One region of the Paraburkholderia sp. PREW-6R genome, then DNA from elsewhere that is predicted to be linked to it. Evidence: riboswitches for the same ligand, from Rfam matches in the RefSeq annotation. Region 1 holds a riboswitch; the other holds the start of a gene.
The links. Region 1 has a riboswitch for manganese ahead of AAGS40_RS14890 (sodium:calcium antiporter). Riboswitches for the same ligand answer to the same signal wherever they lie in the genome.
Positions count from the first base shown of each region.

Region 2: it holds a riboswitch for manganese, as region 1 does, so the genes downstream of both, AAGS40_RS11150 (TMEM165/GDT1 family protein) here and AAGS40_RS14890 (sodium:calcium antiporter) in region 1, are expected to answer to the same signal.

Region 1 is NZ_CP155073.1:3,356,065-3,363,645, reverse strand. It holds gene AAGS40_RS14910 (UvrD-helicase domain-containing protein) at 1-1,080, shown strand, start outside; gene AAGS40_RS14905 (c-type cytochrome) at 1,179-2,090, opposite strand; tRNA gene AAGS40_RS14900 (tRNA-Arg) at 2,395-2,470, shown strand; gene AAGS40_RS14895 (outer membrane beta-barrel protein) at 2,903-3,424, shown strand; yybP-ykoY riboswitch at 3,491-3,665, shown strand; gene AAGS40_RS14890 (sodium:calcium antiporter) at 3,763-4,773, shown strand; gene AAGS40_RS14885 (hypothetical protein) at 5,887-6,777, shown strand; gene AAGS40_RS14880 (DUF1254 domain-containing protein) at 6,799-7,581, shown strand, end outside.
Region 2 is NZ_CP155073.1:2,561,999-2,569,579, reverse strand. It holds gene pepN (aminopeptidase N) at 1-2,261, opposite strand, end outside; gene AAGS40_RS11155 (DUF4136 domain-containing protein) at 2,533-3,228, shown strand; gene AAGS40_RS11150 (TMEM165/GDT1 family protein) at 3,232-3,804, opposite strand; yybP-ykoY riboswitch at 3,822-4,031, opposite strand; gene AAGS40_RS11145 (beta-ketoacyl synthase chain length factor) at 4,532-5,251, shown strand; gene AAGS40_RS11140 (lysophospholipid acyltransferase family protein) at 5,235-6,029, shown strand; gene AAGS40_RS11135 (phosphopantetheine-binding protein) at 6,004-6,303, shown strand; gene AAGS40_RS11130 (acyl carrier protein) at 6,307-6,558, shown strand; gene AAGS40_RS11125 (hypothetical protein) at 6,558-7,220, shown strand; gene AAGS40_RS11120 (AMP-binding protein) at 7,217-7,581, shown strand, end outside.

The DNA of each region.
Region 1 (7,581 bases):
GTGTTTCGCCTGTCGGCGCACAAGTTCGAGCGCCGCGCGAATTTCCGCGACTACGCGATCCTCTATCGCGGCAATTTCCAGGCGCGCATCTTCGAACAGGTGCTGCGGCGCGAACGGATTCCGTATGTGCTCTCGGGCGGTCAGTCGTTTTTCGACAAGGCCGAGATCAAGGACATCTGCGCGTATCTGCGCCTGATCGCCAATGCGAATGACGATCCGGCGTTCATCCGCGCAATCACCACGCCGCGCCGCGGCGTCGGCAATACCACGCTCGAAGCGCTCGGCTCGTTTGCCGGCCAGGCGAAGGTGTCGCTCTTCGAGGCGGTGTACATGGGCGGGATCGAAGCACGCCTGTCACCGCGGCAGATCGAGCCGATGCGTGTGTTCTGCGACTTCATGCAGCGCCTCACCGATCGCGCGGAAAAGGACCCGGCCGGTCCGCTGCTCGACGAACTGATGGACGCGATCCACTACGAGGCGTACCTGTACGACGCGTTCGACGAGCGCCAGGCGCAGTCCAAGTGGCAGAACGTGCTGGAGTTCATGGAGTGGCTCAAGCGCAAGGGCACGAAAGCCGAGGCGCAAGGTGCGGCGGACGCGGGCGAAGCGACCGGCTACGACACCGCCGATGGTTTCGGCGACACCGGCAAGAATCTGCTCGGACTGATCCAGACGGTCGCGTTGATGTCGATGCTCGAAGGGCGCGAGGAGGATCCGGACGCCGTGCGGCTTTCGACGGTGCACGCGTCGAAGGGTCTGGAGTATCCGCACGTGTTTCTGGTGGGCGTCGAGGAAGGCATCATGCCGCATCGCGGCGGCGCCGACGACGAGCCGATCGACGACGCGCGCATCGAGGAAGAGCGCAGGCTGATGTACGTCGCGATTACACGGGCGCAGCGCAGTCTGCATCTGAACTGGTGCAAGAAGCGCAAACGGGCGCGCGAGACGGTGGTGTGCGAGCCGTCGCGGTTCATCCCCGAAATGCTGCTCGACGACGCCCCACCGCCGACAGCCGAAGAAGCGCCGATGTCGCCGAAAGACCGGCTGGCGAGTCTGAAGGCGTTGTTGCAGAAGCCTTGAGTTTTATCGGGATGCGAGCTGAATTAGAAAACCCTGCCCGTGCTGGTGAGCACGCGGCAGGGTTTTTATTACGCCTTTCGACAGCGCGCGGTGCGCTTTTATTTCGCTGCGCTGACCATGTAGTCGACGGCGGCTTTCACGTCGGCGTCCGACGCATTCGAGCCGCCTTTCGCGGGCATCGCGCCCTTGCCGTGCAGCGCGTAGTTGTAGATCACGTCCATGGGGTCTTTCAGACGCGGCGCCCATGCTTCCTTGTCGCCGAACTTGGGCGCGTTCAGCACGCCGGCGGCGTGACATGCCTGACAAACCTGCTGATAGAGCGCCTTGCCGGCCTGCGATGCGTCCGCGCTTTGGGCGCCGCCCGCTGCCGGCGCGGCGGCTTGCGGCACGCTTGCCATGGCCGCCATGGCCGCGGCCGCCTGCGTCGCGGCGGTGTCCGATGCGCCGCCGGCCGCTGCCGCACCCGGTGCGGCGGCTGCGCCAGAACTCGCCGCTGCCGCGCCCGCCGCCGGCTGGGCCGGTTCGGGGAAACTCGCGCCGGAGTTGTTCGCCATGTACACCACGGCGCGGGCGATTTCGAAATCGCTGTAGTCGTCAGGGCTCGTGCCGCCGCGCGGCGGCATCGCGCCCTTACCCGCGAGCGCCGTTTTCCAGAGCGTGTCGAACCCCTGCGAGATGCGCGGCGCCCAGTCGGCGGTATTGGTGAATTTCGGCGCGCCTGCTGCACCGGACGCGTGACAGGCCGAGCACACAGCCTTGTACACTTCCTCGCCGGTTTTGTAGACGCGCGGTGCGTTGGCGTCGCGAATGTCGACCTGGGCCAACGGCTTGATGCGGGCGGTGACTTCGGCGTCCGACAGACTGTCGGTGCCGGCGCCGGTGCGCGTCGAGTTGTCGACGTAGACGGCCAACAGCACGATGATGACGATCGGCACAGCAAACCCGGCGATGACTGCGGCGATCAACTGCCCGGGGGTTTTGATCGGGGCTCCGTGGGGTGCTTCGCTCATGCTTGTCTCGTCTCCGTGTGTATGTGAGCGGTACAGCGTGACGGCAACTTCTTGTTCTTTATCAGTCACGGACGATTATAGACGCAAGATTTCGGCGGCGGCGAGCGCGGCAAAGCGCTGTTCAGCAGGCGTTTACCCGCATCGCGAATCACGAAGTGGCGCGCTGGAATAGTCGGAGAAACGGGCGAAATACGTCGAAAATGCACCGTTCAGGGCCGCCGGTGGACGGTTTGGACGAAACCGGGTATTCTTTCGGTCTCGCTTTGGCGTCGCATCCGTTCAGATGCCGCGCTTTCGTGTTGAAGCGCCCGTAGCTCAATGGATAGAGTACTGCCCTCCGAAGGCAGGGGTTGCTGGTTCGATCCCAGCCGGGCGCGCCAAAGGATTTCTAAAAGAAGGGCTTATGACCAGACGTCTAAGCCCTTTTTTATTTGTCCACGCGAAAGTGGGCGCGGTCGGCGATCTCTCCATTCGACCAGTTAAGCGGCCTCAATTAAAAAGCGGCACGCCTGAGCACTTTTCTGCGTCCTGGTTCATTCCTATCTTTGCAGCGCCCCACTCATTAAGCTACACCGCTCGGAAACATCAATCTTCTTGATTCTCAGCCTTCAAAAAAAACATAAGAAGTTTCCACATTCGTTTGCAGCATCTTCTCCAGCCTGCATTCCATCCCGGTAATTAGCATGCGTGGGCTATGCGGATTGCATAGCACAAGGCATACGATCAAGCGGCCCAGTTCACCCCGCCGCTCCTAATTCACCGTCAACACAGCGAAAAAGTTATCCGAAAGGATGGCGTTACGTCCGCAGGTCATGAATAAATTCATTCGTTTCATTTTAATCGCCTCATTTTCGATCCTCTCGCCACTGACGCAAGCGCAAACCGCACAGGCTCAAATCGGTCCGAGTGACTTTGCAGGTCCTTATGTCGGCTTCAAGGTTGGCACCAACACATCGAACGCAAGCGGCGCGATCAGCAAAGCGTCGCACACCACCGTCTTTCCGGGCATCACCGCGGGCTATAACTTCGACATCGGCCGCTTCGTCGTGGGCGCCGAAGCATTCGCTGATTTTCACCACGGCTCGACCACTTTCAAGGACGGCGGCATCGACGCGAAACTCGGCATGCCGCTCATTCAGTTCATGCCCTATGCCCGACTCGGGTTCACGTCGAGCTGGCCCGATAATCGGCTGCATGGCGGCCTGGGTGTCGAGTACAAACTGGCGAGGCAGATCAGCGCGGCGCTGGAATGGACGGCGGACTCGAGCCATCACGATGGCACGAAGCGCGTGAACAACAGCGTGACGATCGGTCTGCAATATCACTTCAATTAAGCTTCGAGCAGCGTGGCCCGCTTCCGTCCCCAAAAGCTTGTTGAAAGCGGGCCCTGCCGTTAAAATCCCCGGGTCATTGGGGAGTAGCCTTCCTTCTGTTTGAAGGAGAGCGCGTCAACATACTTGGCTTGCAGGCCATGGCGCGTTCGACCAGGTCGGTTTGGCGAGACCATTGGCGCACTGCTTCGTTCCGGTCGGACGGGTTGCGGTGCGTCATGGTTCGTTACCTGCGTCCGACCTCGGAGTTCTCCTGTGAAACGCCGTTGTGCCCCGCCCGTTCCTCCGCTTCGTCCCATTCGGTCACGCTACTGCCTCGCACCTTCGGTCAGGTCCGGCGCATGACGGGTCTCGTGTTCGAACTTGCAGTGATGCTGGTCGTCATCCTTGTGGCGGCCGAACTGTTCACCAACGCGCTCGAGCATCTCGGCGAGCGGCTCAGCATTTCCGAAGGCGTCACGGGTTCGCTGTTCGCAGCGGTCGGCACTGCGCTACCCGAGACGCTCGTGCCACTGCTGGCCATTGCGGGCGGCACGACCGACAGCGCTGTGAATCAGGAAATCGGCGTCGGCGCGATTCTTGGTGCGCCGCTGATGCTCTCCACGCTTTCCACCTTTCTGATGACGCTTGCCATTCTCGGCTCGCGCGGCGTCAGGGGTTGGGTCGCGCCCGAGCGCACCGGCTTCACACGCGACCTCAACTATTTTCTGTGCGCGTTCGTGCTTGCCGCGGGGGCAATGTACGTGCCGCACGAGCAAATGGTCGTGCGCGCGCTGTTCAGCGTCGCACTGGTCGGCGTCTACCTCACCTATGTGACGATGACGTTTCGCGCATCGAACGGACTCGTCGACGCCGGCCACGGTACCGAAGCGCCGGGCAGGATGCTGCTGTCGCGGCTTGGCATGCCGACCACGCTTGCGACCATCGCGCTCCAGTTGTTGCTCGCGGTTGCGCTGCTAGTGTGGGGCGCGGAGGGTTTCATACACGGAGTGCGAGGCGTCTCGCAGGCGCTCGGAGTCTCGCCGCTGCTGCTGTCGCTGCTGATCATTCCGATTGCCACCGAGCTGCCGGAAAAGGTGAACAGTATCTTGTGGATTCGTCGCGGCAAGGACACGCTGGCGTTCGGCAACATCACCGGCGCAATGGTGTTTCAGGGCACGTTGCTTCCGGCTATCGGCATTCTGCTCACGCCGTGGACGCCGCGTATCGAAGTTGTGACCGGCATCGTCATCACGCTAGCCGCCGCAGCGTGGCTGCGGGTCAACGTCCGCGAGCGCGGCGTGCCCGTGTGGGCATTGCTGGCGTGTGGTGCGCTATACGCAACGTATCTGGCAATCACGTTGAGCCGTTGAGCGGGCTCGAGTCTGACCGGGTCTGCAATTATTGCGGCGTACCAACGACTTGTCCTCGATATGCATTGTGATTGGGCGGCCGGGCTGTCATGAAACCTATCGGTGTCGCGCAACAGGTCAGCGAACTGAAATTGCCCAGACGCGCGCAGATTTATGATTGGCTGATGACAGCGTTGTGTCGCATGTTCGCGCGTCGACCGTGTTACAAATTTATCTGTATGACCTGTGAATTCGTTTGCTAGTATTCCGAAACGATTACATCGCCCTTAAAGCCCAGTCTTCCGCATGCTTCGTCCGATGCGGCGTCTCTCTTGTTTCCGGTTCAAGGAGCGTCCATGCAAGCACCGTGTCTCACCTCCTGACTTTCTGGCTTCGCCAGTTTCGCTGACTATTCGAGCAAGGGAGCAGTCGGCTGTTCGCGCAGCGGCTCAACGCTTCATTCTTCCGGTCCAGACAGGCGACCGGCTGGATGAACGCGCGTGCGAACCGAAGTGGCTTTCATTTCAAATTCGAACGCGAATGCTTTGAGTCAGTTTGCTTCTGGCAAAGGAAGGCGATCGCGCCAGGATAGACATACGAGGCGAGAAAATGGCTTACCGACGTATGCTTCTGCCGCAGTCGCGCCGCAGCGCAGCGCCCACCTTCGCATCGAAGCGAGCATCGGGTTGCGAGGCCACGAACGGGGCGGGCGCATGCTTTACGTTCGACGCAAACGCGCTCCACCATGGAGCCGACTACTGTATTGATCCGGCGTTGACCACATCCTTCAGTTTGGTCAATGAGTGCGCCGAGACAAACTGTTTTTACTCTGACGCCGGTCGATCGGATCATCATCTCAAAAGTAGGGCGCGCTACACTATCGCCACTGCAGATGAGCAGTTGTCGCCGGTCGGAAACGTCTGGCGGCTCGCCCTCAACAACCCGCGCCTTAACCTTCCGCCTCAAAGCGCAGAGCCGGTTCTTGCTCGGCACACTGAACCAAAGCCCGAAACCCCACGTCCCGCGTGGCATGCCCGCTCGCTGCCTGCTGATTCGACAGGCTGCATGGGCCGGCACCCGGACGCGGCGCCCGCTGCCCCGCGCTACGAGCGTATAAAACACGGTCCATGGAGCATGATGATTAGCTATCCTGAAATGTTGGAAATGGGCAAGCGGCATCTCACCAGGGCTTGCGTGCACGCAAGCCTGACCGTGCTCGCTTTGAGCGTGCCGCAGTGGGCGTCGGCTGCGGACAGTGACACGGCCCCGCCGAATGATGGCGCGGCGCCCACGCAGCCCGTGCAAACATCCGCAGACGACGCCAACAAGAGCAACAATCCACTCAATCTGGCGGCGTCGTTCAACGTCCAGAACTACTACACGCCTAGCGTGTTCGGGGCGAGCGCGCACACCAACGATCTATTGCTGCGTCCCACGATTCCGGTCGGCCCGAACAGCCTGATTGGCGTGCCCGAGATCTTCCGCGCGACGCTGCCGGTCAGCACGCGCCCCAGTCCGAACGGGGGCTACGACACCGGACTCGGCGACCTTAATCTGTTCGACATTTTCCTGCTGTCGCAGGGCGACGTGCAGTTCGGCGTCGGTCCGCTCGTCACTTTGCCGACGGCTACCGACCCAAGTCTCGGCACCGGCAAATGGCAGGCGGGTCTTGCTGCTGTCGCCGTGAGCGCGACGAAGGAGCGGCTCATCGGCGGCCTCGTGCAGTGGCAGCACTCGTTTGCCGGAGAAAGTGGGCGGCCCACGACGCAAACGCTGACGGCTCAGCCGTTTGGCATCTTCAATTTGCCGGGCGGCTGGTACATCCGGTCAACCGGAACGTGGACGTTCGATCTGCAGCGCGGCAGCTACTACATTCCCGTCGGTCTTGGCGCGGGCAAGGCCTGGAAAGGCGGATCAACGATCTACAACGCGTTTATCGAACCGCAGTATTCGGTGGCCCATTCGGGCTCCGGCGTGCCGAAGTTCACGATTTTCGCCGGACTGAACATGACATTTGGCAAATAAATCAACCTGAGAGATTGAGCAATGACGCTATTCAAACGCCAATACATTCACATTGTTATCGCGGGACTGACATTGGCCATGCTGCCGGTCGCGCAGGCATCTGCGCAAAGTGCCGCTTCGGCCAGTCCGCCGGTGAATGCGCCTGCGGCGTCGGTGACGGCATCGCCGGAAGAGGCACGCGCGATCGCCAAAGAAGCATTCCTGTACGCGTACCCGATGCTCTTCAACTACAAGACGCTCTACCAGCAGGCAATCGATCCGCACTCGAAGTCCTACATCGGCGGTTTTGGGAAGTTCCGCAATTACGCGCAGCCGTATGGACCGGAAAACAAGGAAATCGTCACGCCGAACAACGACACCCCTTACTCATGGGCATGGCTCGATCTGCGCCGCGAGCCTTGGGTGCTGTCGGTTCCCGCCGTGCCGGACAACCGGTATTACGTCTTTCAGTGGATCGACCTCTTCACCTATAACTTTGCCTATGTCGGTTCGCGAACCACCGGCAACGGTGCCGGCCACTATCTGTTCGCCGGCCCGAACTGGCACGGTGATACGCCAAAGGGCATCGACAAGGTGTTCCGTTCGGAGACGGACCTGATCCTGACGCTCGGCCGTACCGCGCTAAACGGCGCGAGTGACGTCAAGAACGTGCAGGCAATCCAGAAGCAGTACAAGCTCACTCCGTTGTCCGCGTTCGAGCATACGGCAGCGCCTCCTCCTGCCCCTGTGCTGACCTTCCCGAAATGGGATGAAAGCAAGGCAACCTCGATCGACTTCATTGCGTACCTGAATTTCCTTCTTCAG
Region 2 (7,581 bases), 790 kb from region 1:
GCCTCTGCGCTGCCGCCTTTTGCCGCCGACGCGTTCAGCAGCGCCGACAATGCCGCCGCACGGTCGGTCATATTGTTCGCGGCGTCGTATTGCGCCGACGCGAGCTTCACGGCTTCGGCCGGGTCGTCCAGTTCCGCGAGGTACGACAGCGCGAGATTTTTCAACGCGCGGTGGCCCGATGCCTCGGGCGTGGCCTCGTAGGCGCCCGGCGTGCGGTGCTGCTCGTAGACCTTGAGCCAGTCGTTCCTGAGCGCGTTTGCCAGACGCTTGCGCACGAACTGACGCGCCGCATGCACCGCGGCCGGATTCGATTCGGCCATCTGTTCGGCGAGATAGGCTTCCGAAGGCAGCATCAATGCGAGTTCGCGGAACGCCGGCGAAAGCGACTCGTCGGTCAGCACCCGCGCGAACGCGGCGACCACCGAATCGTCGAGTTGCAGCGGCACGCCGGTCGCGGCGCGGCCGGCCAGCGTCAGCAACTCGCGCGTGGCGAGCCGCTGACCGGCTTCCCAACGGTTGAACGGGTCACTGTCGTGCGCAAGCAGGAATGCGAGTTGATCCGCCGAGTAGTCGTACTCCACGATCACCGGCGCCGAGAAATTGCGCAGCAGCGAAGGCAGCGGTTCCTGCTCGACGTTGACGAACGTAAAGGTCTGCTCCTTCTGTGTAAATTCGAGCACGCGCGTGGTCGCGCTGCCGGCTTGCGCTTCGCCTTCGAGTTGCAGCGGCAGATCCTCGCCGTCCCGGCCGATCAGGCCGATTGCGAACGGAATCAGCAGCGGCCCCTTCTGCGTTTCACGCGCTGCCGGCGCGGCCTCGCCATAGCCTTGCGTGAGCGTAACGGTGTAGCGCTTCTGCGCGGCGTCGTAGTGGGTACGCACGGACACGCGCGGCGTGCCGGCCTGGCTATACCAGCGCTCGAATTGCGCGAGATCGCGGCCGTTCGCGTCGGCAAGCGCGTGACGGAAGTCGTCGCACGTCACGGCCTGGCCGTCGTGGCGCTTGAAGTACAGGTCCATGCCCTTGCGGAAGCCGTCGCGCCCGAATAGCGTCTGGTACATCCGCACGACTTCTGAGCCTTTCTCGTAGACCGTCATCGTGTAGAAGTTGTTGATCTCGACGTAGCTCTCGGGGCGCACCGGATGCGCCATCGGGCCCGCGTCTTCGGCGAACTGCATCTGACGCAGCACGCGCACGTCCTCGATCCGCTTGGTCGCGCGGGCGGCTTCGTCCGTTGCGCCACCGGCCATGTCGGCCGAGAACTCCTGATCGCGGAACACGGTCAGGCCTTCTTTCAGGCTGAGCTGAAACCAGTCGCGACAGGTGACGCGGTTGCCGGTCCAGTTATGGAAATACTCGTGTCCGACGACTGCCTCGATATTGGCGAAGTCGGTGTCCGTTGCCGTCTCGGGGTTCGCCAGCACGTACTTCGTGTTGAAGATGTTGAGCCCCTTGTTCTCCATCGCGCCCATGTTGAAGTCGCTCACGGCGACGATCATGAAGCGGTCCAGATCCAGTTCCAGCCCAAAGCGCTCCTCGTCCCAACGGATCGAATGGATCAGCGAGTCCATGGCGTGACGGGTCTTGTCCAGATCGTGCGGCTCGACCCACACCTGCAGCAGCTTGTCTTTGCCCGAGCCGCTCTTTATGCGTTCTTCGAGTGCGACCAGCTTGCCTGCGACCAGGGCGAACAGATAGCTCGGCTTGCGGAACGGGTCTTCCCAGCGTGCGAAGTGGCGGCCGTCCGGCAAGTCGCCTTCCTCGATCAGGTTGCCGTTCGACAGCAGCACCGGATAGTCGGCCTTGCTCGCGCGCAGCGTCACCGTGAAAGTGGCCATGACGTCGGGCCGGTCGAGGAAGTAGGTGATGCGGCGAAAGCCCTCGGCCTCGCACTGCGTGAAGAAATTGCCGCCCGACACATACAGCCCGGACAGCGTGGTATTCGCGGCGGGATTGCAGACGCTCGTGAGCGTGAGTTCGAAACTGTCCGGCACGTTATCGAGCAACAGGCCGTGCTCGTGCGCATGCGCGTTGGGAAACGGCTTGCCGTCGATTTCGGCGCCGACGAATTCGAGTTGCTCGCCCATCAGCGCAAGATGCGAGGCGCGCGACGCGTCCGGATTGCGGCGCACGCGCATCGTATTCTTGACGACCGTGCGTTCGGGGACGAGATCGAACTCCAGCGCGACGGTGTCGATCAGGAAAGCGGGCGGCGCGTAATCGGCGCGGCGTATCACATTGGGCGTTTCGGTATCGGCCATGGCGTTCTGTAGTGATGGAACTCGTGTCGGCGGGCGCGCTTCTGGCACGCGAGCCGGGCTTGTCGAGCCATTGTACAAAGCCTCGGCCGATCGTGCGGGTCGAACCTTTTACCGACCCGTCGGGTCAGCGTATGATCGGGCGCCGACGCGCGCAAAACCGGGGTGGGGCGGCCTTTGACCGCGCGCGATCCCGGCCGTCGACAGAGGCGGCAACCGGAAGCGCTTATCAAAAAGCATAATGGAAGACACAGGGAAGACTAAGAGGCAGACCATGAAACTCGACTGCATGACCCGCCGCGCCGCATGGCTGCTGGCCACGCTGACCGTGCTGCTGTCAGGCTGCACGACCTACGTGACGACGCAGGTGACAGCCTTCTCCGACTGGAGCGGCAACGACGCCACCCGAACCTACGCGTTCACCCGCGCGGCCAGCCAGCAGAACAATCTCGAACTCTCCACTTACGAGCGCATCGTGGCGAACGAGCTCGCCGCGCATGCGTTCCGCGAGGTCGAGTCGTCGCAGGCGCATTATCTGGTCGGGCTTGCTTACGGCATCCGTTCCGACATGGTGACGGTGTCCGAGCCGGTCTACTACAACCCCTGGCCGTCGCCTTACTGGGGCTGGGGCCGGCCGTTCGACCCGTGGGGTCCGTGGGGTCCGTTCCCGGCCGGTTACGTGAACCAGAGCTATCCGGTCTTCACGCACCTGCTAGGGGTGCGGATCACCGAGCGCGCCACCGGCAAGGAGGTCTATAACGTGACCGCGCGCAATTCGGGCGGCGAGTCGTCGCTGGTGCGGGCCATGCCGTATCTCGCGCGTAGCGCGCTGGCCGATTTCCCGCTGGGCAATGGCGTCGTGCATACCGTGAAGATTCCGCTCGACAAGGCGGGCGGCGCGCCGAACGAGGTGGCCGCGGCGGGCGCAGCGGTGCCCGCGCCCGCGTCGGATGCGAAGGTGGTGCAATAGTCGCTAGACGCCCACCCCGAAGAGGGCCATCGACCCGAGAATCACGAACATGACCGCGGCGATTCCGTGCACGATTTTCGTCGGCAGCTTATGGGCGAAGCGGTCGCCAAGCAGAATCGCCGGTACGTTCGCGATCATCATGCCGAGCGTCGTGCCGCCCACCACGCCGAAAAAATCGTGAAAGCGAGCGGCGAGCGCGACAGTCGCAATCTGCGTCTTGTCGCCCATCTCGGCGAGGAAAAATGTCACGACGGTCGCGCCGAACACGCCAAAATGCGTGCGGCTGGTGTTGGCTTCCTCGTCGTCGAGCTTGTCAGGCACGAGAATCCACAAGCCCATGCCGATGAACGACGCCGCCAGCGCCCAGCGCATGATGGTCGGCGTGAGCAGCGATCCGAGCCACGCACCGAGCGCGCCGGCGCAGGCGTGGTTCACGAGCGTGGCAGCGAGCACGCCGAGAATGATCGGAAGCGGTTTGCGATAGCGGGCGGCCAGAACGAGCGAGAGCAGTTGCGTTTTGTCGCCGATTTCAGCGAGCGCGACCGCTCCGGTCGAAATGAGAAAAGCGTGATCCACGTTGTGTTGATTCCCCGAGCCGGAATATGACGAGCGACGACCCACGACACGCCGGGCCCTGTTGCGGCGCGTGTGGATCATCGGTCTCGCCAGGCCAGAGGCTGCGGCTGCCATGGCCGTCACGGCCAGGTCTGTTGACAGGCGCCCTCGCGAATCGCAGGTTCGACGCACGCCAGGAAGGCGGTGCGGACGTGCGCACGAGGCGGCTACTCCCCAATGAGGGACGGAGTATAGCAGGGGCCGCTTTGCGCACAATCCCTATGTTCCGGGTTAAGACAGGTAAATGGAAAGCAAACCGAAAGTAATCAACCGATGGAACAGGCCGTCAATAACACAGGGAATCGCGCGTGCCTCCTGGGAAAGACGGCAATGACGGGTAATCACAACACCCGAATTCTCTCGAACTCCGTTGCGGCACCGCGCTGACGGCTGTTGTGCTCTTCGAAATATCGATTACAGATAGATACTTCTTTCAGGGCTGATTTAATTCAGAATATTAAGTATGATTCCGCCGACCATAACGAGGTCGGGGCGATCCACCAGCACAACTGGCACGTTCGCCTAAATAAATGCGGCGAGCCGCCGTTAAATCGCTGAACCCTCTATTACAAGACCGGGTTGCCGTCCGGTTGGAGATTGCCGGACCGCGCGGTGCGTACACGCTTTGACGGCGGTGTCCTCCGTCGCACGCTTCAGTCTCTCCTCGCTTCTACGCGCGAACACCGATATGCCCGATCTGCACTGGACCATTCCGGTCGCTCGCTGGTCTAGCTGGCCTGCTGCCGCATTCGCCGCACCCGACATTGGCTTCATCGAGCCGATCGTGCGACGTCGTCTGAGCACGCTGTCCAAGGTTGCGTTAAAGGTTGCGCACGATTGCGTCGCACAGAACGAGGCGCGCGTCGTGTTTGCGTCGCGCCACGGCGAACTGCGGCGCACCACCGACATTTTGCGCAGCATCAGCGCGGCCGAGCCGGTGTCGCCCACGGCGTTCAGTCTGTCCGTGCTGAATGCGATGACCGGCGTGTTCGGCATGGCGCGGGGCGACCGTTCGGCGGCGAGCGCAATCTCGGCGGGCGCGCAAACGCTCGGTTACGGTCTGCTGGAGGCGCATGCGCAGCACGCGTGCCAGCCGGCCGCGCCCGTGCTGCTGGTCTACGCGGACGAACCGGCCGACCCGGCCTACGGCACAATCGAAGACGAAGTGCAGGGCGGCGCGGTCGCTATTCTGATCGACAGCGTTCATGCCACGGGCGAGCTGGTATGCGCCGTATCGGACGCGCCGGAGCCGCTGCCGCTTACGCGCGACATTGGCGCAACAGCTGCAGCAGCATGCTTCCCGACCCAGAGCCAGGCGCTGCAACATTGCCTCGACACGGGCAAGCCGGCGCAATGGCGCGGCACGCAGGCCGCATGGCAATGGAGCTGGCATGACCGCGCGGCTTGACTATCTGTGGCGCTTCGGCGCAACCGGCATGGCCTTCGTGGTGTTCGGCGTGTGCGGTGTGCTGTTCTCGGGGCTGGTATTTCCGCTCGCGTGGCTGTGGCCGCACCGCGCAACGCGGCAACGTGCGGTAACGAGCGTCATTCACTGGTTTTTTCGCGCTCTCGTCGCGGTGCTCCAACGCATCGGCGTGATGGAAGTGGAAGCGTCGGGCGTCGAGCGGTTGCGCACGGGCGGCCCGGCGATCGTGGTGGCCAATCACCCCACGTATCTCGACGTGATGGTGCTGCTGTCGCTGACGCCGCACGCATGTTGCGTCGTGAAAAATGCGCATTGGAGCAATCCATGTTTCTGGGGCATCGTGCGCGCGGCGCATTACGTGAGCAATGCCGACCCCTCAGAGCTGGTCAAAGCCGGCGCGAATCAGCTTGCCGCCGGCTACACGATGATCATTTTTCCCGAAGGCACGCGTAGCCCCGCGCCGAACCGGCTGCACGCCTTTTCGCGCGGCTTTGCTCACATGGCACTGAAGGTCGGCGCGCCGATCGTTCCGGTGCTGATGGACTGCGATCCGCCCGCATTCACGAAGCAGATGCGCTGGTACGACGTGCCGGCGCGCGCCTTCCGCATGCGCGTGAACGTGCTCGAACCGCTCGATGTCGAGCCGCTCGCGCCGCACGACACGCTACCTGCTCTCGCGGCGCGCAGCGTGACGAGCGCCATTGAAGCCCACATTACCCAGCACCTGTTCGATTATGGATTCTTTAAAACTGGAAATTAAACAGCTTCTGATCGAAGCGCTCGATCTCGAAGACCTGAGCCCGGCCGATATCGACGACGACGCCCCGTTGTTCGATACCGACGGCATCGGTCTCGATTCGATCGATGCGCTCGAAATCGGCATCGTGCTGCGCAAGCAATACCAACTGACCATCGCGGCGAACGACGAGCGCACGCGCGAACATTTCCGCTCGATCAGCACGCTTGCGGCGCTGGTCGCGAGCCAGCGGGAAGCGGCGCACGCCGGAAACGAAACAGGTAACAAGGGGGATTAAATCGTGTCCGAGGCAGAGATCCTTGAGCGCATCCGCGCCATTTTCAAAGACAACTTCGCGATCGACGCAGAGCGCGTCACGCCGCAGGCGAATCTGTTCGAAGACCTCGATCTCGACAGCATCGACGCGGTCGACCTCGCGATCAAGCTGCAGGAGATGACGGGGCGCCGCATCAAGCCGGACGAGTTCAAGTCGGTGCGCACCGTCGGCGACGTGATCAACGCCGTCGAATCCCTGCTGGCCGCCCAAAGCTGATGCCGGCTGTGCGCTCGCCAACGCACATGACGGCGCAGCGCGCCGCCGCGACCTTGCCCGAGGCGCCTGGCAACCGGGTGAAGCCGGTGCTGCAGGTCCTGCTCAAGCTCGCGTACCCCGCGCTGATTCTTTGCGCGTGGCGCTGGGATACGCCGCGCTATATCGGCGGCATGCTGTTCGCGATTCTGTGGCTGCAGCGCTGGGCCGGCAGCGGGCCGGTGGCGACGTCGCTGCGCCGGCTTTCGTCGATCGACTGGGCGGTGGTCGGCTTGCTCAGTGGCGCGTCGGTCGCCATGGTGCTGACCAATAGCGAGTTGCTGCTGCATCTGTATCCGTCGCTCGTGAATCTCGGCTTGCTGATCGCGTTCGGCGCGACGCTCGTGCGCGGACCGTCGATGATCGAAAAATTCGCGCGGCTCGGCAATCCCGATCTGCCGCCGGCCGCGGTCACGCATACGCGGCGCGTGACGCAGATGTGGTGCGGGTTCTTCGTGCTGAACGGCACGTTTTCCGCCTATACCGCACTTTTCTGGAGCCGGCCGGCCTGGTCGCTGTACAACGGCGCGATTGCCTACGGGCTCATCGGCGTATTGCTCGTAGGCGAGGTGATCTGGCGTTATCTGGTGGTGCTGCCGCGTGCTGCGCGCTCGGAGGCCGCGTGATCGCATTGCATGATCTGCTGTCACCCGTTCAGGCCGACCTCGCACTGAGCGCGCCTGTTTGCCGCGACGGCGCCACGCTGCTCGATCGCGCGGCGTTCCGCGCGCGCGTGTCGGCCCTGACAGCGTTCGTGCAAAGGCACTCCGCCCAGCGTTATGCACTGTGTATCGACGACCCGTTCGACTTTGCCTGTGCGCTCTTCGCCGTGTTTGCATGCGGCAAGGAGCCGGTGATTCCATCGAACGCGACACCCGGCTATCTCGCCGATCTTGCCGACGCGTACGACGTCGTGCTGAACGACGCCGGTCTGCCGTCGCGCGTCGACGCCGCTCCGGCGATTCAACCCGGTCACCCGATCGATCC